One region of the Mycolicibacterium sp. YH-1 genome, then DNA from elsewhere that is predicted to be linked to it. Evidence: riboswitches for the same ligand, from Rfam matches in the RefSeq annotation. Region 1 holds a riboswitch; each other region holds the start of a gene.
What was found. A riboswitch is a leader RNA that binds a small molecule or an ion and turns the genes downstream of it on or off. The one in region 1 is predicted to bind cobalamin.
Positions count from the first base shown of each region.

Region 1 (7,137 bases):
CTGTACGTGGTGTACCTGCTGTGGGAGCACAAGGACGCGGCGGCAGGTGCGGCGTCGGGCACGCTGCTGTTCAAGCTGACCCCGTGGATCGTGGTCGGGCTGTTCATCTTCGGTGCGAGCATGGCGCTGTACTTCAAGCTCCGCGATCCGCGGCGCTACGAGCTGATCGGTCGAATCGTTTACGACGAGAACGAAATTCGCGACTAGAGGAGTACGTCAGCATGGTTGACTCAAGCTCCGATCAATCCGCGCCTCCGCTGGGGCGGTTCAAGGTCCTCGACGCGAAACCCGTCAATCTCGACGGGTTCAGCGTCCCGGACGTCGGACTCGGGCTGGTCGCCATGCACTCTGAGAACGACCCCACCCCGTCGCTGGTGATAGGCGACGGGGTGGTTCTCGAACTCGACGGCAAGCCAGCCACCGAGTTCGACGTGATCGACGAGTTCATCGCCCGCTACGGCATCGACCTGACGGTCGCGGCCGAGGCGATGGCACTCGATGACGTCGAGCTGGCCCGGATGGCCGTCGATGTCAACGTGTCGCGGGCGGAGGTGGTGCGGCTCATCGGCGGCACCACCCCCGCCAAGCTCGCCCGGGTGATGGCCGCGATGTCGCCCGTCGAGATGCAGATGGCGATGGCCAAGATGCGCGTCCGACGGACGCCGAGCAACCAGGCCCACGTCACCAACCAGCTGGACGATCCGCTGCTGATCGCCGCCGACGCCGCCAGTGCGGTCGCCTACGGGTTCCGCGAGGTCGAGACAACGGTGCCGGTCCTGGGCGACGCGCCGTCCAACGCGGTCGCACTGCTGATCGGCAGCCAGGTCGGCACGCCGGGCGCCATGGCCCAGTGCGCGATCGAGGAGGCGCTGGAACTGCGGCTGGGGATGCGCGGCCTGACCAGCTATGCCGAGACGATCTCCATCTACGGCACCGAGCAGGTGTTCGTCGACGGTGACGACACCCCGTTCAGCAAGGCGATCCTCACCTCCGCCTACGCCTCGCGTGGCCTGAAGATGCGGGTCACCAGCGGCGGTGGCGCCGAGGTGCTGATGGGTGCGGCCGAGCGGTGCTCGATCCTGTATCTGGAGTCGCGGTGCGTCTCGCTGGCCCGGGCACTCGGCTCCCAGGGAGTGCAGAACGGTGGCATCGACGGCGTCGGTGTCGTGGCCTCGGTGCCCGACGGTATGAAGGAACTACTCGCCGAGAACCTCATGGTGATGATGCGGGACCTGGAGTCCTGCGCAGGCAATGACAACCTGATCTCCGAATCTGACATTCGCCGCAGCGCACACACGCTGCCCGTGTTGCTCGCAGGCGCGGACTTCATCTTCTCCGGATTCGGCTCGATCCCGCGCTACGACAACGCCTTCGCGCTGTCGAACTTCAACTCCGATGACATGGACGACTTCTTGGTGCTGCAACGGGACTGGGGTGCCGACGGCGGTCTGCGCACCGTCTCGGCCGAACATCTGGAGGCCGTGAGGCGCCGCGGGGCCAGGGCCGTGCAGGCGGTGTATCGCGACCTCGGCCTCGCCGACTACGACGACGCCCGGGTGGAGGAAGTGGTGGTGGCCAACGGTTCCCGCGACCTCTCGGCCGGGCATCCGAAGATCGTCGCGGAGGCGGCCGCCTCGATCGAGGCCAGATCGCTCACCGTGTTCGACGTCATCGCGTCATTGCAGCGCACGGGGTTCGAGGCCGAGGCCGACGCGATCGCCCGGCTCACCCGGGAGCGGCTCAAGGGTGATCAGCTGCAGACCTCCGCGATATTCGACGAGGAGTTCCGTGTCCTGTCCAAGGTCACCGATCCCAACGACTACGCCGGGCCGGGAACGGGCTACACGCTGTCCGAGCGACGGCGCGCCGAGATCGACGGTGTTCGCCAAGCCCGCAGCGCCGCGGAACTGACCGCCGATCAGGCCGAGCATCACGGCCACGTCATCGTCAACGACGTCGAGATCGCCCGCCAGGGCAGCGACCCGCGTGAAGTCTGCATCGGACTGTCCCCGGCGTGGGGACGCAGCGTGTGGCTGACGCTGTGCGGGTTGACCGTGTCCGAGGTGCTGCGGCAGATCTCGGCCGGTCTGGAGGAGGAGGGCTGTGTGCCCAGGCTGGTGCGGGTGCGGTCCACCATCGACGTCGGTCTGATCGGGCTGACCGCTGCGCGGCTGTCGGGCTCCGGTATCGGAATCGGACTGCAGGGCAAGGGGACAGCGCTGATTCACCGGCGCGATCTCGCACCGCTGGCCAACCTCGAACTGTTCAGCGTGGCGCCGCTGCTGACGGCGAAGATGTACCGCGAACTCGGCAAGAACGCCGCGCGGCACGCGAAGGGTATGGCGCCCGTGCCGATCCTCACCGGCGGTACCGACGAGTCGATCTCGGCGCGCTACCACGCCCGCGCGGTCGCCCTCGTCGCGCTTGAGCGGGCGGCCTGTGAGCCAGGCCAGCCCCCCGTCACCGTCGAGGTGAGGCGGCCATGAACCCCGAGGTAGAACGGTTCACCGTCGAGAACGCCGTCGACGGCAAGCTCGGCCTGTCAGACCTGCGGATGGATCCCGCGACGCTGGTCCATCAGGCCGCCGTCGCGGAACAGCACGGGAACCCGCAGCTCGCCGAGAACTTCCTGCGTGCAGCGGAATTGGCGACCGTCGATGACGAAGAGGTGATGGAGCTGTACGAGGCGCTGCGCCCGTACCGGTCCACTGCCGAGCAACTCGAGGAACTTCGCGCGTCACTCGAGGCACGCGGTGCATCACGCTGCGCGGAGCTGGTGCGCCAGGCCGCTGACGTCTACGGCCGGCGGGGACTGTTGCGTTGAGCGTGCCGGAGCGGTTCGCGGGCGTCGTCGCCGGGATCGACGTCGGCAACCACACCACCGAGATCGTGCTGGCGCGGGTGGATGGCGGCACCGTCACCACGCTTGCGCACGGGCAGGCTCGCACCCGTGACCGCAAGGGATCTCGCGAATCGCTCAAGGGCGCGGCCGCCCTGTTGCACCGGCTCGAGGTCGAGGCAGGAGTTGTAGCCGAGGAACTTCTGCTGTCAGCGCTGCGGCCGGTTGACACGGCGACCGCACCGATCCCTCCGGCGTCGTCACCGCGCTCTCCGGTCCGAAACCTGCGCAGGCCCGACGCCAGCACCCCGGCCGGCGCCGGGTGCGGGGTGGGACACCATGTTCGACTCGCCGATCTCGACGGCCCGGTGGATGGCGGACCGGTCGTCGTATCCGTGGACGGGGCAACCGATTTCGAGGTGGCCGCACTGGCCATCTCCGACGCCGTGGACCGCGGCTGGCAGGTGGCCGGCGTGATCGTCGCGCAGGACGACGCCGTGCTCATCCGCAACCGCATCCCCATCGACGTTCCGGTCGTGGACGAGGCAGACGTCGACGGTGTGGAACCCGGCGCGTTGGTCGCCGTGGAGGTCGTCGAGGAGGGTCGCGCGTATCGCGCCATGGCCGATCCCATCGCACTGTCGGCGGCACTGCACCTGAGCCACGACGACATCGTCGACATCGCGGAGTTCTGCCGTGAACTCGCCGATTCCTCGGCGATCGCCGTCACGCGGCGCACCAGCCCGGTGCCCGCGCCCACGGCCGACGACGACTACGTCGACTGTGTCATAAACGGCACGGACGGCATGGCCGGCGACACGGTGCGATACTCGCCCGCCCAGGCCCACGCCGTGTTGCGGCTGGCGCCGCCGGGCTGCGTCGAACGCATCCGCCTGCGCTCGGTTCCCGCTGCGGCGAGCGGCATCGCGGTGGAGGATGCGTTCTTCACCGATCTCGCGTCGATCGACAGCGGGGCGTGGCTGCGCCGTGGTGTCGTCGACGCCCAGGGCACGGTCGTGGCCATGCTGTCGGCCGACGAGGTCTCCGACGCCGCAATCACGTTGGCGGAGTTGACGGGACGGCCGGCACGCACCCTGAGCACCGAGCCGGAGGCGGCGGCATGGGGCGCTCGCACCACACCGGGGTTGCCGCCTGACGCGCTGGTGTGCGATATCGGCGGCGGCACCATCGACCTGATCGGCGCCGAGCGAACCGTCGTCGCGGCAGGGGCGGGGGAGACCATCACGGTCGCAGTGGCGCGGGTGCTGGGCATTCCGCGTGCGCTTGCCGAGCGTGTGAAGCGCACCCCCGCCGTCAGGGTGGAGGGCCCGCACGTCGCGCACGAGGAGGACGGCCGCCGCGTCTTCCTGGACTCGCCCGCGCCGGCCGACGCGATCGGCAGGCTCTGTACACGAGGTGACGCGGGTCTGGTGCCGTTCTCCAGCAAGCTGGCCGCCGAGGAGTGGCGCAGCCTGCGGTTGGCCGTCAAACAGGAGACGGTCGCGTCCAACATCGCCCGCTGCATGCGAGCCTTCGAGCAGCCGCCGAGCGCCCTGGTGCTGGCTGGTGGCGGCGCACTCGACGACGAACTGCTGCGCACTGTCGGTGAGGCACTGCGCGCCGTGCCCGTCGTTGTCGGGCGGGCCAATATCGACGGTGTGCACGGACCGCGGTTCGCGGTGGCGTGCGGGCTGATTCACCTGTTCGCGGCCCGGCATTCAAAACCATTGAGCTGCTAGAGTTCAGCCGTTCTTCGCGATGTGGAACAAGGAAGTCCGGTGCGATTCCGGCGCGGTACCGCCACTGTGAGCAGGCGTCTTGTGCGCTTCGTGAGCCAGATACTCGGCCACATCGTTCCCTTCGACCTCGGGGCGGTGCTTCCCCGAGACAAGGACTAAGTCATGACTGCCCGCCCTCACCGCCGTGTCCTTGTCGGATTGGGCGTCGACGCACCGTCGCAGGACGCCGACCTGTTGCTCATCGCCGAGTATGCCGACGCACGCGTCGCATACCTGCAGATGGGGTCACCCACCCTGGTCGAGGTGCTGGACGATCTCGCAGCCGACGAGCCGGGTGCGCACGTGCACCTCGTGGCCGCGCCCACCGCGGGGGCCCCGGCGCCCGCACGATCGTGGTTGCGGAGGGTGGCCGGGGACTGGACCCGGCGGCACCCGGGCTCACTCGTCGTCACGGTCGCAGACCGGCCCGTGACAGGCGGTGAGGCCGCTCTGTCGTCGCCTGCCTGGGAGCAGGTGCCCGGGCACGGTCGTCATGTTCTGGTGTGTCGCGGTCCGCGTTGCACCGCACGTGGCTCGGCGTCCGTCGCAGAGGCGATCGACGACCGGCTGCGCGAACGCGGGCTCGGCGACGACGACGTATTGGTGACGCAGACGGGGTGTCTCTTCCCGTGTAACCACGCCCCAGTTGTCGTCGTGCATCCGGGCGACCAGTGGTGGGGTCCGGTCTCCGCCCAGGATGCTGGGGCTCTCGTCGACACCTGGGCCGCCGATCCGCAGCGCGAGGTCGGACGCGAAGTGAACAAACCGCCACGTCCTTGAAATGGTCGTGATTCACCTGCGGCCACTTAGCCGAGGCCGGGCAGGATGTCGCCGAGGCCGAAGGTGACGGGCTGCTCTAGTTGGGCTGCCCCTTCATGTGTCGGATGACAGCCAGGAGCGGGTGACGGCAGAAGGCGCTCAAGTGTTCGCGCCAGCGCAACCGATGTCGCGTCCTTCAGTGAAGAATCACCGGCCAAAGAACGTTCGATGCCGCGAAGCTGAGGTGGTGAACATGTTTCATTTTGCGACCTCTCGCTGGATAACTGGGAGTGACTGCAGGGAGTCGACGGCAAAGTTACGGAAGGCTTGGGCGGCACCCACCACGCTCGCCGGGCGACAGTTGACAGTTGGGCTGAGCAATCGCTTAGCGATTGTCGTCCAGTCGCCTCGATGCGTCTACGGCTATCTGACTTGCCATCTGTTTCATGGACTTAAACAGTCCAATTGGCGCTGTTTGGGACGCGGTAGCGATGTGGCGGCCCGCTCGAATCAGTTTTTACAGTCTGTAGGGAATCCCGGGCGGATCGGTTGTGGTTCGAGGTCGCGGAGCCCCGCCGTGCAGCGATGGACAGTTGCTTCGCTACCGGTGAGGCGACCGCAGCGGTGCTGCTTTTCCGAAAATAGAACAGGTTCTACAAATACTCCAATGTTCAAATATTTCTCGGGTAGCGTCACGCCCGTCAATATCGACCACCCAAGGAGATACCTTGCACTCCGCTTTGCGCCCCTACGTGACCTCCGGGTTGGCTTTGACAGCCGCCGGCGCGATCGCCCTCGCCCCCATGGCGCCCCCCCCGGCCGTTCAGGCCGCCGCACACCGGTCTGTTAACACATCGGTAGAGCTGACGGCCGGGGCGAATCTCATCACCCCATGGGTCAACTCGTTCAACACCGCCTCCGCCAACGCCACAAGGGTCGCCGACTTCTACTTCAAAGCGCCCGGTGCCGTCCTGCAGCAGGCCATCGTCAACCAGGTCAACTACCTCGGGGTGCTGCTCAACAACCCGGGCCACATCGGCGCCGTACTCAACGACATCGGCACGAATCTGCAGAACGCGTTCAACGCCGCCACCTTCCTCGGCGGGACACCGGCGGACCTCAAACGTTGGGCCGCGGACTCCAACGACGCAATCCACTCCCTCATGTGGGGGGCTCTCACGGGCCTCACCCCCCATCCCGCGATCCCGGCTCTCAACGAGCCGATCCGGACAGTCCTTCAGCTCCTGGCGTCACCGCTAACCGGTGTCCTGATTGGCTTGTCGGGCCCGTTCGTGAGCCCCGTGGTGGCGGCCCTCAACAGCATCCGCGCCATTATGACCGCCCCGGACATTCAAACGGCATTGCAGACGCTCGTCGCCATGCCAGCTACCGTTGTTGGGGCCTTCTTCAACGGTGCGTCCCTCAACCTTGACGCGCTGGTGCCGCTGATCAGTGCATCCGGGATTATGCCGGCCGGCTTCAACATCACTTCTCTCGGCGTGGAACTTGGCGGACTGTTCACCGCCGGTGCTACGAAGTCCGTGGCCGGGGTGTTCCAGCCCGGCGGCTCGATCTTCAACTCCCTAACCTTCGTTACTCAACTAGGAGGCTCACCACTAACCGTTCTGGGCCGTGCGGTCGGCCCGCTTGCCGCGTTGGCGAGCCTTTCGCAGATGATCGCCAAGGCAATCGGTTGGGACGGTGTGGGTAACCCTCTGGCCAAGCTGAAATTCCCGCAGATCACCGGTCCCAGCGCCGTGA
Region 1 covers NZ_CP092915.1:450,692-457,828, forward strand. Annotated here, with positions in the region: gene L0M16_RS02140 (APC family permease) at 1-207, shown strand, start outside; gene L0M16_RS02145 (propanediol/glycerol family dehydratase large subunit) at 222-2,486, shown strand; gene L0M16_RS02150 (diol dehydratase small subunit) at 2,483-2,824, shown strand; gene L0M16_RS02155 (diol dehydratase reactivase ATPase-like domain-containing protein) at 2,827-4,578, shown strand; cobalamin riboswitch at 4,561-4,703, shown strand; gene L0M16_RS02160 ((2Fe-2S) ferredoxin domain-containing protein) at 4,741-5,397, shown strand; gene gjpA (outer membrane porin GjpA) at 6,105-7,137, shown strand, end outside.

Region 2 (7,137 bases), 940 kb from region 1:
ATCGAGAACGATCGCGGCATCTTCGTCGATCATCTGGAGCGACTCGGGTCGGGACACTTCCGCTCGACCGAGCCGATGCCGATCTCGGGTACCTGGAAGACGCTGTTGCGCGTCCACGACGGCCGAACCCTGGCGGCCGTGCCGATCTACCTTCATGGCGACCCGGGCATCGGCGCCGAGGAGGTACCCGCGGAGTCCTCGATGACGCGGCCGTTTGTCGCCGAGGTCACCATACTGCAGCGCGAGCGCAATCCCGATACTCCACAAGCACTTTGGCTTATCGGCTGCCTCGTGGTGCTGTTCTGCACGCTGACCCTCATCGCCGGTCTGGCCTGGGGCGCGGGACGGCTCAACAAGAACGAGCCGACCACCAGCGAGCCCGAGCTGGCACCGTCCGGGCAGACATGACGGGCAGCACCGAACCCGACATTCTCGCTGATCACTCGATCCTGCTCGCGATTCCCGCATTCGCGCCGGCGCTCGTCGTCGTGGCCGTGGTGATCTGGATTGTGATGCGCGACAGGCGCCGCGCTGACGACGAGGATCCTTCCAGCGAATCCCCAGCATCGACCGACGAGGATGGCTCACCGTGACCACTTCCACGATCTCCCGGACTCTGCTGGCCACCCTTGCCGCGGCGCTGCTCACCGCGGGCTGTGGCGGGTCGGCTCAGGACGCGACGAGCAGCACCCCGACATCTCCGGGTGCCTCCCCGTCATCCACGGCCGCACCGGAACTCACCGATCAGCAGGAACCACCCGCAGTGGCGTCGCTCGACGTCACGATCAGGGGCGGTGAGGTCATACCCGCCAACACGCAGATGGACGCCGAGGTGGGGCAGCCCATCGTGATCCGGGTCAACAGCGACGCCGCCTACGAGTTGCACGTGCACTCCAGTCCCGAGCACAGCTTCGCCATCGCGCCGACGAACGGTCAGTCCTTCCAGTTCACCGTCGACGTGCCCGGCAGGGTCGACGTCGAACTGCACCAGCTGCACACGACCATCGTCACCATCACCGTCGTGCAGTGACACCCGCGCAGGCGACGGTGGTACTCGCCCACGGGTTGGGTGGATCGTCCGATCTTCCAATCCCCTTCACCTACGCCCTGATCGGCGCCGCGTGGGCGTTGACGTTCACATTCGCCGTCGTCGCACTCGCCTGGAAGCGCCCCCGCTTCGATCCGGACAGACCCGCACGGCCCCTGCCCCAGTGGTGCACCGCCGTGGTCGACAACTCCGCCGTGCGGTGGACGGTCGCTCTGCTTGCTCTGCTGCTCGCGGTGTGGGTCGGGGTGGCGGCGATGTTCGGGCCCCAGGACGGCGACAACCCGTTGCCTGGAGTCTTCTACGTGCTGCTCTGGGTCGGTCTCGTGGCCGTGTCGGTGGTGCTGGGGCCGGTCTGGCGGCTGCTGTCACCGGTGCGCACGGTCTATCGGCTGCTACCGGCGTCCCGCAGGCCGCCGCCGCGGACGTACCCTGCGCGCTGGGGATACTGGCCGGCCGTACTGGGCCTGTTCGCGTTCGTGTGGCTCGAACTCGCCAGCTCCGATCCGGGATCGCTTGCCGCCATTAAGGTATGGCTCCTGGCATATCTGGTGGTGACGCTTGCCGGGGTGCTGCTGTTCGGGACGCGCTGGGCCGCGCGCGCCGACCCGTTCGAGGTGTACGGCGTTGTGGTGTCGCGCCTATCGCCGTTGCGGCGCAACGCCGACGGTCGCGTCGCTGTGGGTAACCCGTTCGATCACCTGCCGTCGTTGCCGGTTCGGCCGGGCACGGTCGCGGTGCTGGCGGTCCTGCTGGGATCCACTGCGTTCGACAGCTTCTCGGCGATGCCGGGATGGCGCGGTTTCGTCGACGATGTGTCGGGCGGTTCGGGAACGGTCGCGGTACTCGTCCGCACGGTCGCGCTGACGACCTTTGCCGGGGTGGTCGGCGGGTCGTTCTGGCTCGCGGCGCGCGCGACGGGCGGGGTCGACCGCGCGAAGCGGCGCGAACTACCGGGCCTGTTGGCGCACTCGCTGATCCCGATCGTGGTCGGCTACGTTTTCGCCCACTACCTGACCTATCTGGTGGAGCGCGGCCAGCAGACAGTGCTGCGCCTCGCCGACCCATTCAACTGGGGGTGGCTCGGCGACGCGCAGGTGTCCTATGTGTTGTCGATGCACCCGTCGGTCCTGGCCACCCTCAAGGTCGGCTTCGTGGTGGCCGGGCACATCGCGGCCGTGGTGGCCGCGCACGACCGAGCGCTGCGGGTGCTGCCGAAGCCGCATCAGGTGAGTGGACAACTCACGATGATGCTGGTCATGGTCGGCTACACGTTCACCGGGCTGTACCTGCTGTTCGGCGGCTAAGTTTGTCAGCATGCGCGCGCTGATCATTGTCGACGTTCAGAACGACTTCTGCGAGGGCGGATCCCTTGCCGTCGACGGCGGTGCTGACGTCGCACGCAAGCTGACCGACCTGTTGCGCGACCACACCTTTCGCGCTGACTACGACCACGTCGTGGCGACTATGGACCACCACATCGATCCCGGCGAGCACTTCTCGGAGAACCCCGACTATCGCGACTGCTGGCCACCGCACTGCGTCGTCGGCACCGAGGGCGCCGACTTCCACCCCGCATTCGACGCGTCCGCCGTCGAGGCCGTCTTCCACAAGGGCCACTATTCGGCGGCCTACAGCGGTTTCGAGGGTGCGCATGCCGAGGACGGCACGGGCCTGGCCGACTGGTTGCGCCAGCGCGGTGTGGACACCGTCGACGTGGCGGGCATCGCCACCGACTACTGCGTGAAGGCCACCGCCGCCGACGCGGTCGCCGCCGGTTTCACCACCCGCGTCCTGCTGGACCTGACGGCGGGGGTGTCGCCGGCGACGACCGCGGAGGCGGTTGACGCGCTGCGTGCCTCGGGCGTCGAGATCGGCTAGCTGCGGACCTCCCGGGCGGCGGTCACCAGGTGCCTCAGCGACGCCGTCACCTCGTCGGTGGTCCGTGTCTTCAATCCACAGTCCGGATTGACCCAGAGCCGTTCGGCGGGAACCGACTTCAGAGCCTCCCGCAGCGATGACACCATCTCGTCGACGCCGGGAACCCGCGGTGAGTGGATGTCGTAGACACCCGGACCGACGCTGTTGGCGAAGCCCACCTCGTTGAGGTCACCGAGCACCTCCATGTGTGAACGCGCCGCCTCGATCGAGGTCACGTCGGCATCCAGGTCGGCGATCGCTCCGATCACCTCGCCGAACTCCGAGTAGCAGAGGTGTGTGTGGATCTGGGTGGAGTCGGCGACCCCCGACGTGGACAGCTGGAACGCGTCGACTGCCCACCTCAGGTACGCGTCCTTGTCCTTCGATCGCAGCGGCAGCAGTTCACGCAGCGCCGGCTCGTCGACCTGAATGATCGCGATACCCGCCGCCTGTAGATCCACCGTCTCGTCCCGGATCGCCAGCGCCACCTGGGCCGCGGTGTCGGCCAACGGCTGATCGTCGCGGACGAACGACCACGCCAGGATGGTCACCGGGCCCGTCAGCATGCCCTTCACCGGCTTGCCGGTGAGCGACTGCGCGTAGGTGATCCACTCGACCGTCATGGGCGTCGGCCGGCTGACATCGCCGTACAGGATCGGCGGACGCACGCAGCGGCTGCCATAGGACTGCACCCAGCCGTTCTGCGTGGCGAAGAACCCGTCGAGCTGTTCGGCGAAGTACTGCACCATGTCGTTGCGCTCGGGCTCGCCGTGCACCAGCACGTCAAGACCCAGCTCCTCCTGAAGCCTGATGACGTCGGCGATCTCCGCCTTCATCCGGCGCTCGTACTCCGCCGCGTCGATCTCGCCGGCCCGCAGTGCGGCGCGGGCCACTCTGATCGCCGATGTCTGCGGGTAGGAGCCGATTGTCGTGGTCGGCAGGTCCGGCAGATGCAGCCGTTGGTTCTGCGCCTCGCGGCGCTGCGCCGCCGGACCGCGCGTGGTGCCGGATGCGGCGATCGCGGCGATACGGGCACGGATCCGCTCGTTGGACAGGCGCGGGTCGGTACGACGTGAGGCGATGGCCGTGTTCGATGCGGCGACCTCGGCGGCGATGGCGTCCCGCCCGTCCCTCAGACCGCGCGCCAGCGCGACCACTTCGGTCACCTTCTCGGAGCCGAACGCCAACCAACTGCGCAGCGCGGGCTCGAGCCCGGGCTCCGCGTCCAGTGTGTACGGCACGTGCAGCGTTGAGCAGGACGTCGAAACCGCCACTGCACCCGCCGATCCCACGATCGTGGCCAGCGTGCCCAACGCCGCCTCCAGATCGGTGCGCCAGACGTTGCGGCCGTCGACGATCCCGGCGACGACGGTCTTGCCCGCCAACTCCGGGACAGCGGCCACTGCCGATGCGCCGCCCGCGACCAGATCGACGCCGATGGCCTCAACGGGCGTCCGCGCCAGAGCGGGCAGCGCATCGGCCAGTTCGCCGAAGTAGGTGGCCACGAACACTGCGGGCCGTTTGGCCAGGCCTGCGAGCAGCCCGTAGGTGCGCTCCGCCAACTCGCCCGCGTTGTCCAGCGTGTCGGTCACCAGGACGGGCTCATCGAACTGCACCCACTGCACACCCTCGTCCACGAGGACCTCAAGCAACTCGGCGTAGACGGCGAGCAGGTCGTCGAGGCGTGCGATGGGCGCACCCGCCCCGTCGACCGCCTTGGACAACGCGAGGAACGTGATGGGTCCGACGATCACCGGCCTGGCCGGAATGTCGAGTGCGCGTGCCTCTTCCAGCTCACCGAGGAGCTTGAGGGGATTGAGTGCGAACCGCGTCCTCGGGCCGATCTCGGGAACCAGGTAGTGGTAGTTGGTGTCGAACCACTTGGTCATCTCGAGCGGCGCGACGTCGTCGTTTCCCCGCGCGGCGGCGAAGTAGCGGTCCAGATCGCTGGAATCGGCACCGATACCGGCCACACGCTCTGGCAGGGCGCCGACCAGCACGGCGGTATCGAGCACCTGGTCGTAGTAGGAGAAGGTGTTGACCGGAACCGAGTCCAGGCCCGCGGTGACAAGCGACTGCCAGGTGTCGGCCCGCAGGTTCGCGGCAAGGGCCTCGAGTTCGGCTCGTTCGATGCGGCCCGCCCAGTAACTCTCGACGGCACGCTTGAGTTCCCGTTTGGGGCCGATCCGCGGCGAGCCGGTGATGGTGGCGGTGAACGGTCTAGCTGTGGTCATGCGACGTCCTCTTGACGAGACGGATGGATATCACCAAGAGACGTCGAACCGAGCGCGATCATTCCACTGGAGTAACCGCTTCGGCCACTGCCCATTCCACGAGGCGATGATCCACCGAACGCGGCGCGTCCGGTACGGCTGGCAGGTCTTCGGACTCACAGGCGCGCACGATGTTCGTGCACCTACTGGCCGTCGCTTCCCAGCCCTTGCGGACCAGTGCTGATGACGGCGGTCGTTCCTGCATACCGCTGCGGGACAGTCCCGGATTCTCACCGGGTTCCCTCTTGCGATGTCGCCGTCCGAGGACGACGACAAACCAGCTGCACCGGCCAGCGTATCCCTAGTGCCGTGTCGGGTCGACGGGCCGCCCGGACCACTGCGGTGGACGGCCGGCCTGGAACGCCCGCACGCCCTCGCGGGCGTCGTCATGGGCCATGAGTACGCGATGGATGGCCGTCTCCCGTTCCCCGACCGCGGCGGAGTCGAGGTCGAACGAGTCCCACAGCAGCCGCTTGCTCGCCGCCACCGACATCGGCGCGGTATTGGTGGCGATGTCGGTGGCGATCTCCAGGGCCGCGGGCAGCACCTCGTCGGCGGGCAGCACCCGGCTTCCCAGCCCCAGCGCCACGGCGCGGTGCCCGTCGAGCGTCGCGCCCGTCAGCAGGATCTCCGCGGCGTTCGCGATCCCGACCAGGCGCGGCAGCACCCAGTGCGAGTATGCGTCGCCGACCACCCCGCGGCGGACCTGCACCACGCCGTACTTCGCGTCGGCGGCGAACAGTCGGATATCGCACTGCAGCGCCAGGGTGAGCCCAAGCCCGAGGGCGTGGCCGTTGACCGCGGCGATGACGGGTTTGCTCAGCGTCCAGGCGGGCACCGCGACACCCGCGGCGGTGAAGCCTGGGCCGGTGCCCGCGAAGGTGTCCTCGCCCCCGGCGAGGTCGGCGCCCGCGCAGAATGCGGGTGGGGCCCCCGTGAGGACCAGAACGCGAACGCTGTCATCGGCATCGAGCCTGGTGTACGCATCGGCCAGCTCCTGGCGCATACCGTCACCGAACGCGTTGCGCCGCGCGGGCCGATTCAGCGTGACAGTAGCCACACCGGCCTGCACGTTGGTTTGCAATGTGCGGTAAACGGGCAGTTCAGCAGGTGCGCGCAAGCGACTCCCCTCCAGTCCGAACAACTCGCCCAGCGTGCCCTCGCACCCCGGTGCGCCGTATCGTCGCCATAGTCGCATCAAGTGAAACAGCCAGAAGGGTTGCCCTTGTCCGAAGCTTCGAGTTCCAACGCCGTTCCACAGGAGATCTGGCGCGGCAAGGCCTATCCGCTGGGCGCGACGTACGACGGATCAGGCACCAACTTCGCGGTCTTCAGCGAGGTGGCCGAGCGTGTTGAGCTGTGCCTGTTCGACGCGGACGGCACCGAGAGCAGGATCGCGCTTCCCGAGGTCGACGGTTTCGTGTGGCACGGTTTCGTGCCCACCATCGAGCCGGGGCAGCGATACGGCTACCGGGTGTACGGGCCCTATGACCCCGACAACGGTCACCGCTGCAACCCGAACAAGCTGTTGCTCGACCCCTACTCCAAGGCCATCGACGGCACGTTCACCTGGAACCAGTCACTGTTCGGCTACACCTTCGGCGACGAGAACAGCCGCAACGACGACGACTCGGCCGCCGACATGCCGAAGTCGGTCGTGATCAACCCGTTCTTCGACTGGGGCACCGACCACCCGCCGCACCACGAGTACGCCGACACCGTCATCTACGAGGCCCACGTCAAGGGGCTGACTCAGACTCATCCCGACATCCCCGAGCAGATCCGCGGCACGTACGCGGCCGTTGCGCACCCCGTCATCATCGAGCACCTGAAGTCGTTGGGCGTCAACGCCATCGAGCTGATGCCGATCCATCATTTCGCCAACGACTCAACCCTGAT
Region 2 covers NZ_CP092915.1:6,777,116-6,784,252, forward strand. Annotated here, with positions in the region: gene L0M16_RS31865 (hypothetical protein) at 1-408, shown strand, start outside; gene L0M16_RS31870 (hypothetical protein) at 405-593, shown strand; gene L0M16_RS31875 (hypothetical protein) at 590-1,030, shown strand; gene L0M16_RS31880 (hypothetical protein) at 1,027-2,352, shown strand; gene L0M16_RS31885 (isochorismatase family protein) at 2,363-2,926, shown strand; gene metE (5-methyltetrahydropteroyltriglutamate--homocysteine S-methyltransferase) at 2,923-5,199, opposite strand; cobalamin riboswitch at 5,323-5,535, opposite strand; gene L0M16_RS31895 (enoyl-CoA hydratase/isomerase family protein) at 5,540-6,358, opposite strand; gene glgX (glycogen debranching protein GlgX) at 6,464-7,137, shown strand, end outside.
Region 2: it holds a riboswitch for cobalamin, as region 1 does, so the genes downstream of both, metE (5-methyltetrahydropteroyltriglutamate--homocysteine S-methyltransferase) here and L0M16_RS02160 ((2Fe-2S) ferredoxin domain-containing protein) in region 1, are expected to answer to the same signal.

Region 3 (7,137 bases), 400 kb from region 1:
GGCGGTTCTGCTGCCGATCGTGACGTTCGCGATGGCGTACATGATCGTCGAGGTGCCCAAGCCCGGCGATATCCGCACCGCGCAGGTGTCGACCATTCTGGCCAGCGACGGCAGCGAGATCGCGAAGATCGTTCCGCCGGAGGGCAACCGGGTCGATGTCGACATCGACCAGATACCGGTGCACGTCCGCGATGCCGCGATGGCCGCCGAGGACCGCGACTTCTACTCCAACCCGGGGTTCTCGTTCACCGGGTTCCTGCGCGCCTTCAAGAACAACATCTTCGGTGGCGACCTGCAGGGCGGCTCGACCATCACCCAGCAGTACGTGAAGAACGCGTTGGTCGGTGATGCGCGATCCGGCGTGGGTGGGCTGATCCGCAAGGCCAAGGAACTCGTCATCTCCACCAAGATGTCGAGTGAGTGGTCCAAGGACGCGGTGCTGCAGTCCTACCTCAACATCATCTACTTCGGCCGCGGCTCCTACGGCATCGCCGCCGCATCCAAGGCCTACTTCGACAAGCCCGTCGAACAGCTCACCGTCGCCGAGGGGGCGCTGCTCGCCGCGCTCATCCAGCGGCCGTCGACGCTGGATCCTGCCGTCGACCCCGAGGGTGCCGCCGAGCGGTGGAACTGGGTGCTCGACGGCATGGTCGAGATGGGCGCGTTGTCACCGGCCGACCGTGCCGCGCAGGTGTTCCCGGCCACGGTCCCACCGGATCAGGCCAGCCAGCAGAACCAGACCACCGGACCCAACGGGCTGATCGAGCGCCAGGTCACCAAGGAGCTGCTCGACCTCTTCGACATCGACGAGCAGACCCTGAACACCGAGGGCCTGCAGGTCACCACGACGATCAACCCCCAGGCGCAGAAGGCTGCCGAGGAGGCCGTCACCGACGCCCTCGACGGCCAGGAGCCCGACATGCGGTCGGCGGTCGTCTCGATCAACCCGAAGAACGGCGGTGTGGAGGCCTACTACGGCGGCTCGGACGCCAACGGCTTCGACTTCGCCCAGGCCGGGCTGCCGACTGGATCGTCGTTCAAGGTGTTCGCGCTCGTGGCGGCGCTGCAGCAGGGCATCGGGCTGGGCTATCAGATCGACAGCTCACCGGTCGAGGTGAACGGCATCAAGATCTCCAATGTCGAGGGCGGCAGCTGCGGCACCTGCTCCATCGCCGAGGCGTTGAAGCGATCGCTGAACACCAGCTACTACCGGTTGATGCTCAAACTCGAGAACGGCCCGCAGGACGTCGCCGACGCGGCACACGCGGCGGGTATCGCCGAGAGCTTCCCCGGTGTGGAGCACACCTTGAGCGAGGACGGCCAGGGCGGCCCGCCCAACAACGGCATCGTGTTGGGCCAGTACCAGTCCCGGGTCCTCGACATGGCCTCGGCCTACGCCACGCTCGCGAACTCCGGTGTCTACCATCGGCCGCACTTCGTGCAGAAGGTCGTCAACGCCAAGGGCGATGTGCTCTTCGATGCCGGCGAACAGGCCAGCGAGGGCGAGCAGCGCATCGACAAGGCGGTGGCCGACAACGTCACCGCCGCCATGGCGCCGATCGCGGGTTACTCCAACGGGCACAACCTCGCCGGCGGGCGCGTCTCCGCCGCCAAGACCGGCACCAACCAGCTCGGTGACACCGGCGCCAACCGCGACGCCTGGATGGTCGGCTACACGCCGTCGCTGTCGACCGCGGTCTGGGTGGGTACCACCGACGGGACCAAGCCGCTCGTGACGTCATACGGCAGCCCGGTGTACGGGTCGGGACTGCCGTCCGACATCTGGAAGGAGACCATGGACGGCGCGCTCGACGGCACCGACAAGGAGACCTTCCCGAAGCCCACCGAGATCGGCGGCTATGCGGGCCCACCGGCGCCCGTCGCCCCGCCGAGCGCGCCACCGCCGAACGTGCCGCCACCGCCACCGTCGGAGACCGTCATCCAGCCGACGCTGGAGATCGCCCCGGGCATCACGATCCCGTTCGGGCCGCCGACCACGGTGACCATGCCGCCACCGCCACCGCCTGGCGATCCGAATCTGCCCCCGGTGCCTGGTGATCCGGCCGCTGTCACCCCGACTGCGACAGCCCCCCCGCCGCCACCGTGACCGGCGCTGAGCCGGATCGGTCGACGGACTCGCCGGAGCCGCCGGCGGATACCGTATCGCCAGGCGGGACCGTATCGCCCGCTCCGCTGGCCGGGGCCGTATCGCCCGCTCCGCTGGCCGACGACCTGCGGAGCGCGGATGACCGCGATCTGCCCAGCCGCAACGACGTCACGGTCCGGGCACTGTCGGGACTTGTCGGAGGTCCGGTCGGCAAGCACGCGCTGATCGGCCGCACTCGCTTCCTCACTCCGCTGCGGGTGATGCTGGCACTCGCGGTGTTGTTCCTGGCGTTCGGCTACTCCACCAAGGCGGCGTGCCTGCAGTCGACGGACACCGGGACCGCGGACCAGCGGGTCGCGGTGTGGGAGAACCAACGCGCCTACTACGAGTTCTGCTACTCCGACACCGTGCCGCTCTACACCGCCGAACTGCTCAATCTTGGGAAGTTCCCGTACAAGTCGAGCTGGATCGAGAAGAACGCCGAGGGCCAGCAGCAGATTCAGTACGACGGCACGCCCGCCGTCAGGTACATGGAGTATCCGGTCCTCACCGGCATGTATCAGTACGTGTCGATGACGCTGGCCAAGACCTACACGGCGTTGACGAAGCTTGTGTCGGTGCCGATCGTCGCCGAGGTGGTGATGTTCTTCAACATCGCCGCGTTCGGTCTGGCGTTGGCGTGGATGGCGACAGTGTGGGCGACATCGCGGTTGGCGGGGCGCCGGGTCTGGGACGCCGCGGTGGTGGCGGCTTCGCCGCTGCTGATCTTCCAGATATTCACCAACTTCGACGCCCTGGCCGTCGCGGCCGCAGTGGGCGCGCTGCTGGCGTGGTCGCGGCGAAAACCGGTTCTCGCCGGGGCGCTCATCGGGATCGGCGTGGCGCTCAAGCTCTTTCCGCTACTGCTGTTGATCCCGCTGGTGATCCTGGGCGTGCGCACGGGGCGGGTCCGCGACGTCGGGAAGACGACCATCGCCGCGGTGCTGGCCTGGTTGGTGGTCAACCTGCCGATCATGGTGATGTTCCCGCGCGGCTGGTCTGAGTTCTTCCGGCTCAACACCCGTCGCGGCGACGACATGGACTCCATCTACAACGTGGTGAAGTCCTTCACCGGGTGGGGCGGGTTCGACCAGAACCTGGGCTTCTGGGAACCCCCCACCGTGCTCAATAGTGTGACCGCGGTGTTGTTCGCGGTGTGTTGCGCCGGGATCGCCTACATCGGTCTGACCGCCAGGCACCGTCCCCGTCTGGTGCAGCTGGCGTTCCTGGTTGTGGCGGCCTTCCTGCTGACCAACAAGGTGTGGAGCCCGCAGTTCTCGTTGTGGTTGGTGCCGTTGGCCGCGCTGGCGTTGCCGCATCGCCGAATCCTGTTGGGATGGATGACGATTGATGCGCTGGTGTGGATGCCGCGAATGCTGTATCTCTACGGCGAGCAGAACATGGGTCTGCCCCAGGAGTGGTTCACCACGACGGTGCTGCTGCGCGATATCGCCGTGGTCGGCCTCTGTGTGCTGGTGGTCCGGCAGATCTACCGGCCGGAGCAGGATCTGGTCCGCCTGCACGGTCGTGTGGACGACCAATCCGGTGGCGTGTTTGATCGCGCCCCCGACGCGTTCCCGTCCTGGTGGCCCGCTCGGCTGCGGCCCCGAAGCGAGCCGCAACCCGTCGTGTCGGCCGAGCGCGAGGCTGTTCTCACCACCTGACGGCGCCGTGAGCGACACATCTCCGATAGTGTCGAGATGGCCGGTCGCCGACCGGCTCCGATGGGCAGTCAGGAAGCCGGTGCGAAACCGGCGCGGTCCCGCCACTGTGACTGGGGAGCGAACCCCGCTGTCGACCACGGCCGTCAAGGCTGGAAGGTCGGGGTGAGCATCGATCCAGGAGTCAGGATACTGCTCCCGCCGGACCTCGTTCTGGGACGTGGACATCCCGGATGGAGCCGATGCAATGCCATGCCTGACCCAACGCCGACCGATGCGCCTGCTGGCGATCGCTGCCCTCGCCCTGCCGCTTCTGGCGGGGTGCGCACAGCGGGGTGACGCTGACGCCAGCGCCGCCGCCGCGCCGGGATTCCCCGTCTCGGTGGACAACTGCGGTGTCGAGGTGACGCGGCAGGCGGCACCGACGCGCGCCGTGGGCTACTACCAGCAGTCGGTGGAGCTCATGCTCGCGCTCGGTCTGCGCGACTCCATCGTCGCTACGGTGTACCCGGACAACCCGCCGCTACCGCAGTACGCCGAGGACTACCGCGCCATCCCGGAGCTGTCCAACAAGGACGCGTCGTTCGAGCAGATCCTGGAGCTGGCACCGGATTTCGTCTACGGCGGGTACAGCAGCACGTTCGACGAGTCGGCGGGAAGATCGCGGGCCTCCTTCGCCGATGCGGGCATCACCACTTACCTCAACCCGGAGTACTGCGCCACCGAACCGATCACCATGGACGACGTCTACGACGAGGTGCGCACCATCGCGACGCTGTTCGGCGTCCCGGGACGGGCCGACTCCCTGGTGTCGGACATGGCGGCCAGTGTCGCCGAGGCCACTACCCGCATCGAGGGCGTCGACCCGGTCTCGGTGTTCGTCTACGACAGCGGTGATGCCACCGCGTTCACGGCGGGCCGGCAGGGCATCGGCAATCAGATCATCGAATTGGCCGGTGGTGCGAACATTTTCGGCGACCTCAACGAGACGTTCGCCGACGTCTCCTGGGAGCAGGTGCTGCAACGGCAGCCCGAGGTCATCGTCATCTACGACTACTTCGGCACGCCAACGATCGAGGCCAAGAAGGAGTTCCTGCGCAGCCGGCCGGAACTCGCTGCGGTACCGGCGATCCGCGACGACCGGTTCGCCGTGCTGACGCTGCAGGACGCCGTGCTCGGGGTGCGGGCGCCGTACGCGGTGGGGCCACTGGCCGAGCAGTTGCATCCCGCCCGCTTCCGGTGACGTCCCGACGCCGCGTGCCCTATCCGCTGGTGCTACTGGCGCTGGGGGTGCTGCTCGCGGCGTGCATGATCGCGGGCCTGGCGATCGGGTCCATCTCGATCCCACCGATGGATGTCGCCCGAAACCTGCTGCACCAGTCGCTCCCCGGCATGTTCGATGCGAGCGGGGCGCCACACCATCAGATGATCATCACCCACGTGCGCGGTCCGCGAGTGGTCCTCGGCGCGGTGGTCGGTGCCGGGCTGGCGGTGATCGGGATGACGTTGCAGGCGTTGGTGCACAACCCGCTGGCCGATCCGTATCTGCTCGGGGTCTCCTCGGGCGCCTCGGTGGGCGCGGTGGCCGTGATCGTGACCGGTGGTGCGATTCTCGGTGCGGCCTCGATGCCCGTCGCGGCGTTCGTCGGCGCCGTCGGTGCGCTGGGCCTGGTGTACTTCCTGTCCCGCGCGGGCGGCCAGATCACCACGACACGTCTGGTGCTGGCCGGAGTCGCCGTCGCGTACGTGCTGTCGGCCGTGACAAGTCTGATGCTGCTGACCGCCAGAACTGGCGATCAGGCGCGTCAGGTACTGACCTGGATGCTGGGCGGTCTCGGTGGTGCGCAGTGGAATTCGCTGTGGCTGCCGCTGGCGGCGGTGCTGCTCGGACTGGTCTATCTGCTGGCACACGCGCGGACGCTGAACGTGCTGCTGGCCGGTGATGAGGCCGCGGTGACCATGGGTGTGGACGCCGACCGGTTCCGGGTGGTGACCTTCGTACTGGCATCGCTGATGACCGGCGTGCTGGTCGCGGTCAGCGGTCCGATCGGGTTCGTCGGGCTGATCCTGCCGCACGCGGTGCGCCTCCTGGTCGGCAGCGACCATCGCCGGGCACTGCCTGCGGCGGCGTTGGCGGGCGCGTCGTTCCTGGTCCTCGCCGACATCGCGGCGCGCACATTGGCGTCGCCGCAGGAGATTCCGGTGGGTGTGCTCACCGCGCTGTGCGGTGGACCGTTCTTCCTGTGGCTGATTCGGCGCGACGCCCGTCGTGGGGCGGTGCGGTCATGACCGGCGCCCGCCTGCACGCCGACAAGCTGTGCGTGGAGCTCGGTGGTCGCCGCATCCTGCACGAGGTGTCGGTGCGCGCCGAGCCCGGCCAGGTGATCGGCATCGTCGGGCCCAATGGATGCGGCAAGTCGACGCTGCTGCGCAGTCTGGTGCGGATCCTGCGCCCGACGAGCGGGTCGATTCACATCGACGGCGTCGACGTGCAGACGATTCCGGTGCGGCAGTCCGCGTGCACCGTGGCCGCCGTCCTGCAGGACGTCACCGGCGACTTCGACCTGCGGGCGCGCGACGTCGTCGCGATGGGACGCGCGCCCTACAAGCGAATGTTCCAGCGGGACGGCGTCGCCGACGAGCGGATCGTCGACGACGCGCTGCGGATGGTCGGGGTCGGCCACCTCGGTGATCGGCCCATCGCCTCGATGTCGGGTGGGGAACGGCAGCGGGTTCTGATCGCGCGTGCGCTCGCACAACAGCCCCGGCTGCTCGTCCTGGACGAGCCGACCAACCACCTCGATGTCCGCCACCAGTTCGACGTGCTGGCGCTGCCCGCCGCGCTGGGCATCACCGCGGTGGTCGCACTGCACGACCTCAACCTCGCCGCGCACTTCTGCGATGTGGTCCATGTGCTGGATGGAGGGCGCGAGGTGTGCTGCGGGCCTCCGGGCGAGGTGCTGACGACCGAGCTTCTGGCGCAGGTCTACCGGGTGGTGGCCAGCGTGCGGCCGCACCCTGACACCGGGCGGCCGCAGGTGAACTACGACCCGGGGGCCCGGGAGCGCGATTTCGCAGGTGGGGGGCTCGTCGGGTAACCTGGCCCAGTTGCCGACGCAGGCGACCCTCCTGTCGCGGAATGTCCGCGGCCGCACACGACCATAGGAGGTGATGGGTTCCTTATGCGTCCATACGAAATCATGGTCATCCTTGACCCCACTCTCGACGAGCGGACTGTAGCTCCGTCGTTGGAAACGTTCCTGAACGTCATCCGCAAGGATGGCGGCTCCGTCGACAAGGTCGACATCTGGGGACGTCGCCGGCTGGCGT
Region 3 covers NZ_CP092915.1:47,686-54,822, forward strand. Annotated here, with positions in the region: gene L0M16_RS00230 (transglycosylase domain-containing protein) at 1-2,107, shown strand, start outside; gene L0M16_RS00235 (glycosyltransferase family 87 protein) at 2,194-3,810, shown strand; cobalamin riboswitch at 3,835-4,023, shown strand; gene L0M16_RS00240 (ABC transporter substrate-binding protein) at 4,055-5,050, shown strand; gene L0M16_RS00245 (FecCD family ABC transporter permease) at 5,047-6,096, shown strand; gene L0M16_RS00250 (ABC transporter ATP-binding protein) at 6,093-6,905, shown strand; gene rpsF (30S ribosomal protein S6) at 6,990-7,137, shown strand, end outside.
Region 3: it holds a riboswitch for cobalamin, as region 1 does, so the genes downstream of both, L0M16_RS00240 (ABC transporter substrate-binding protein) here and L0M16_RS02160 ((2Fe-2S) ferredoxin domain-containing protein) in region 1, are expected to answer to the same signal.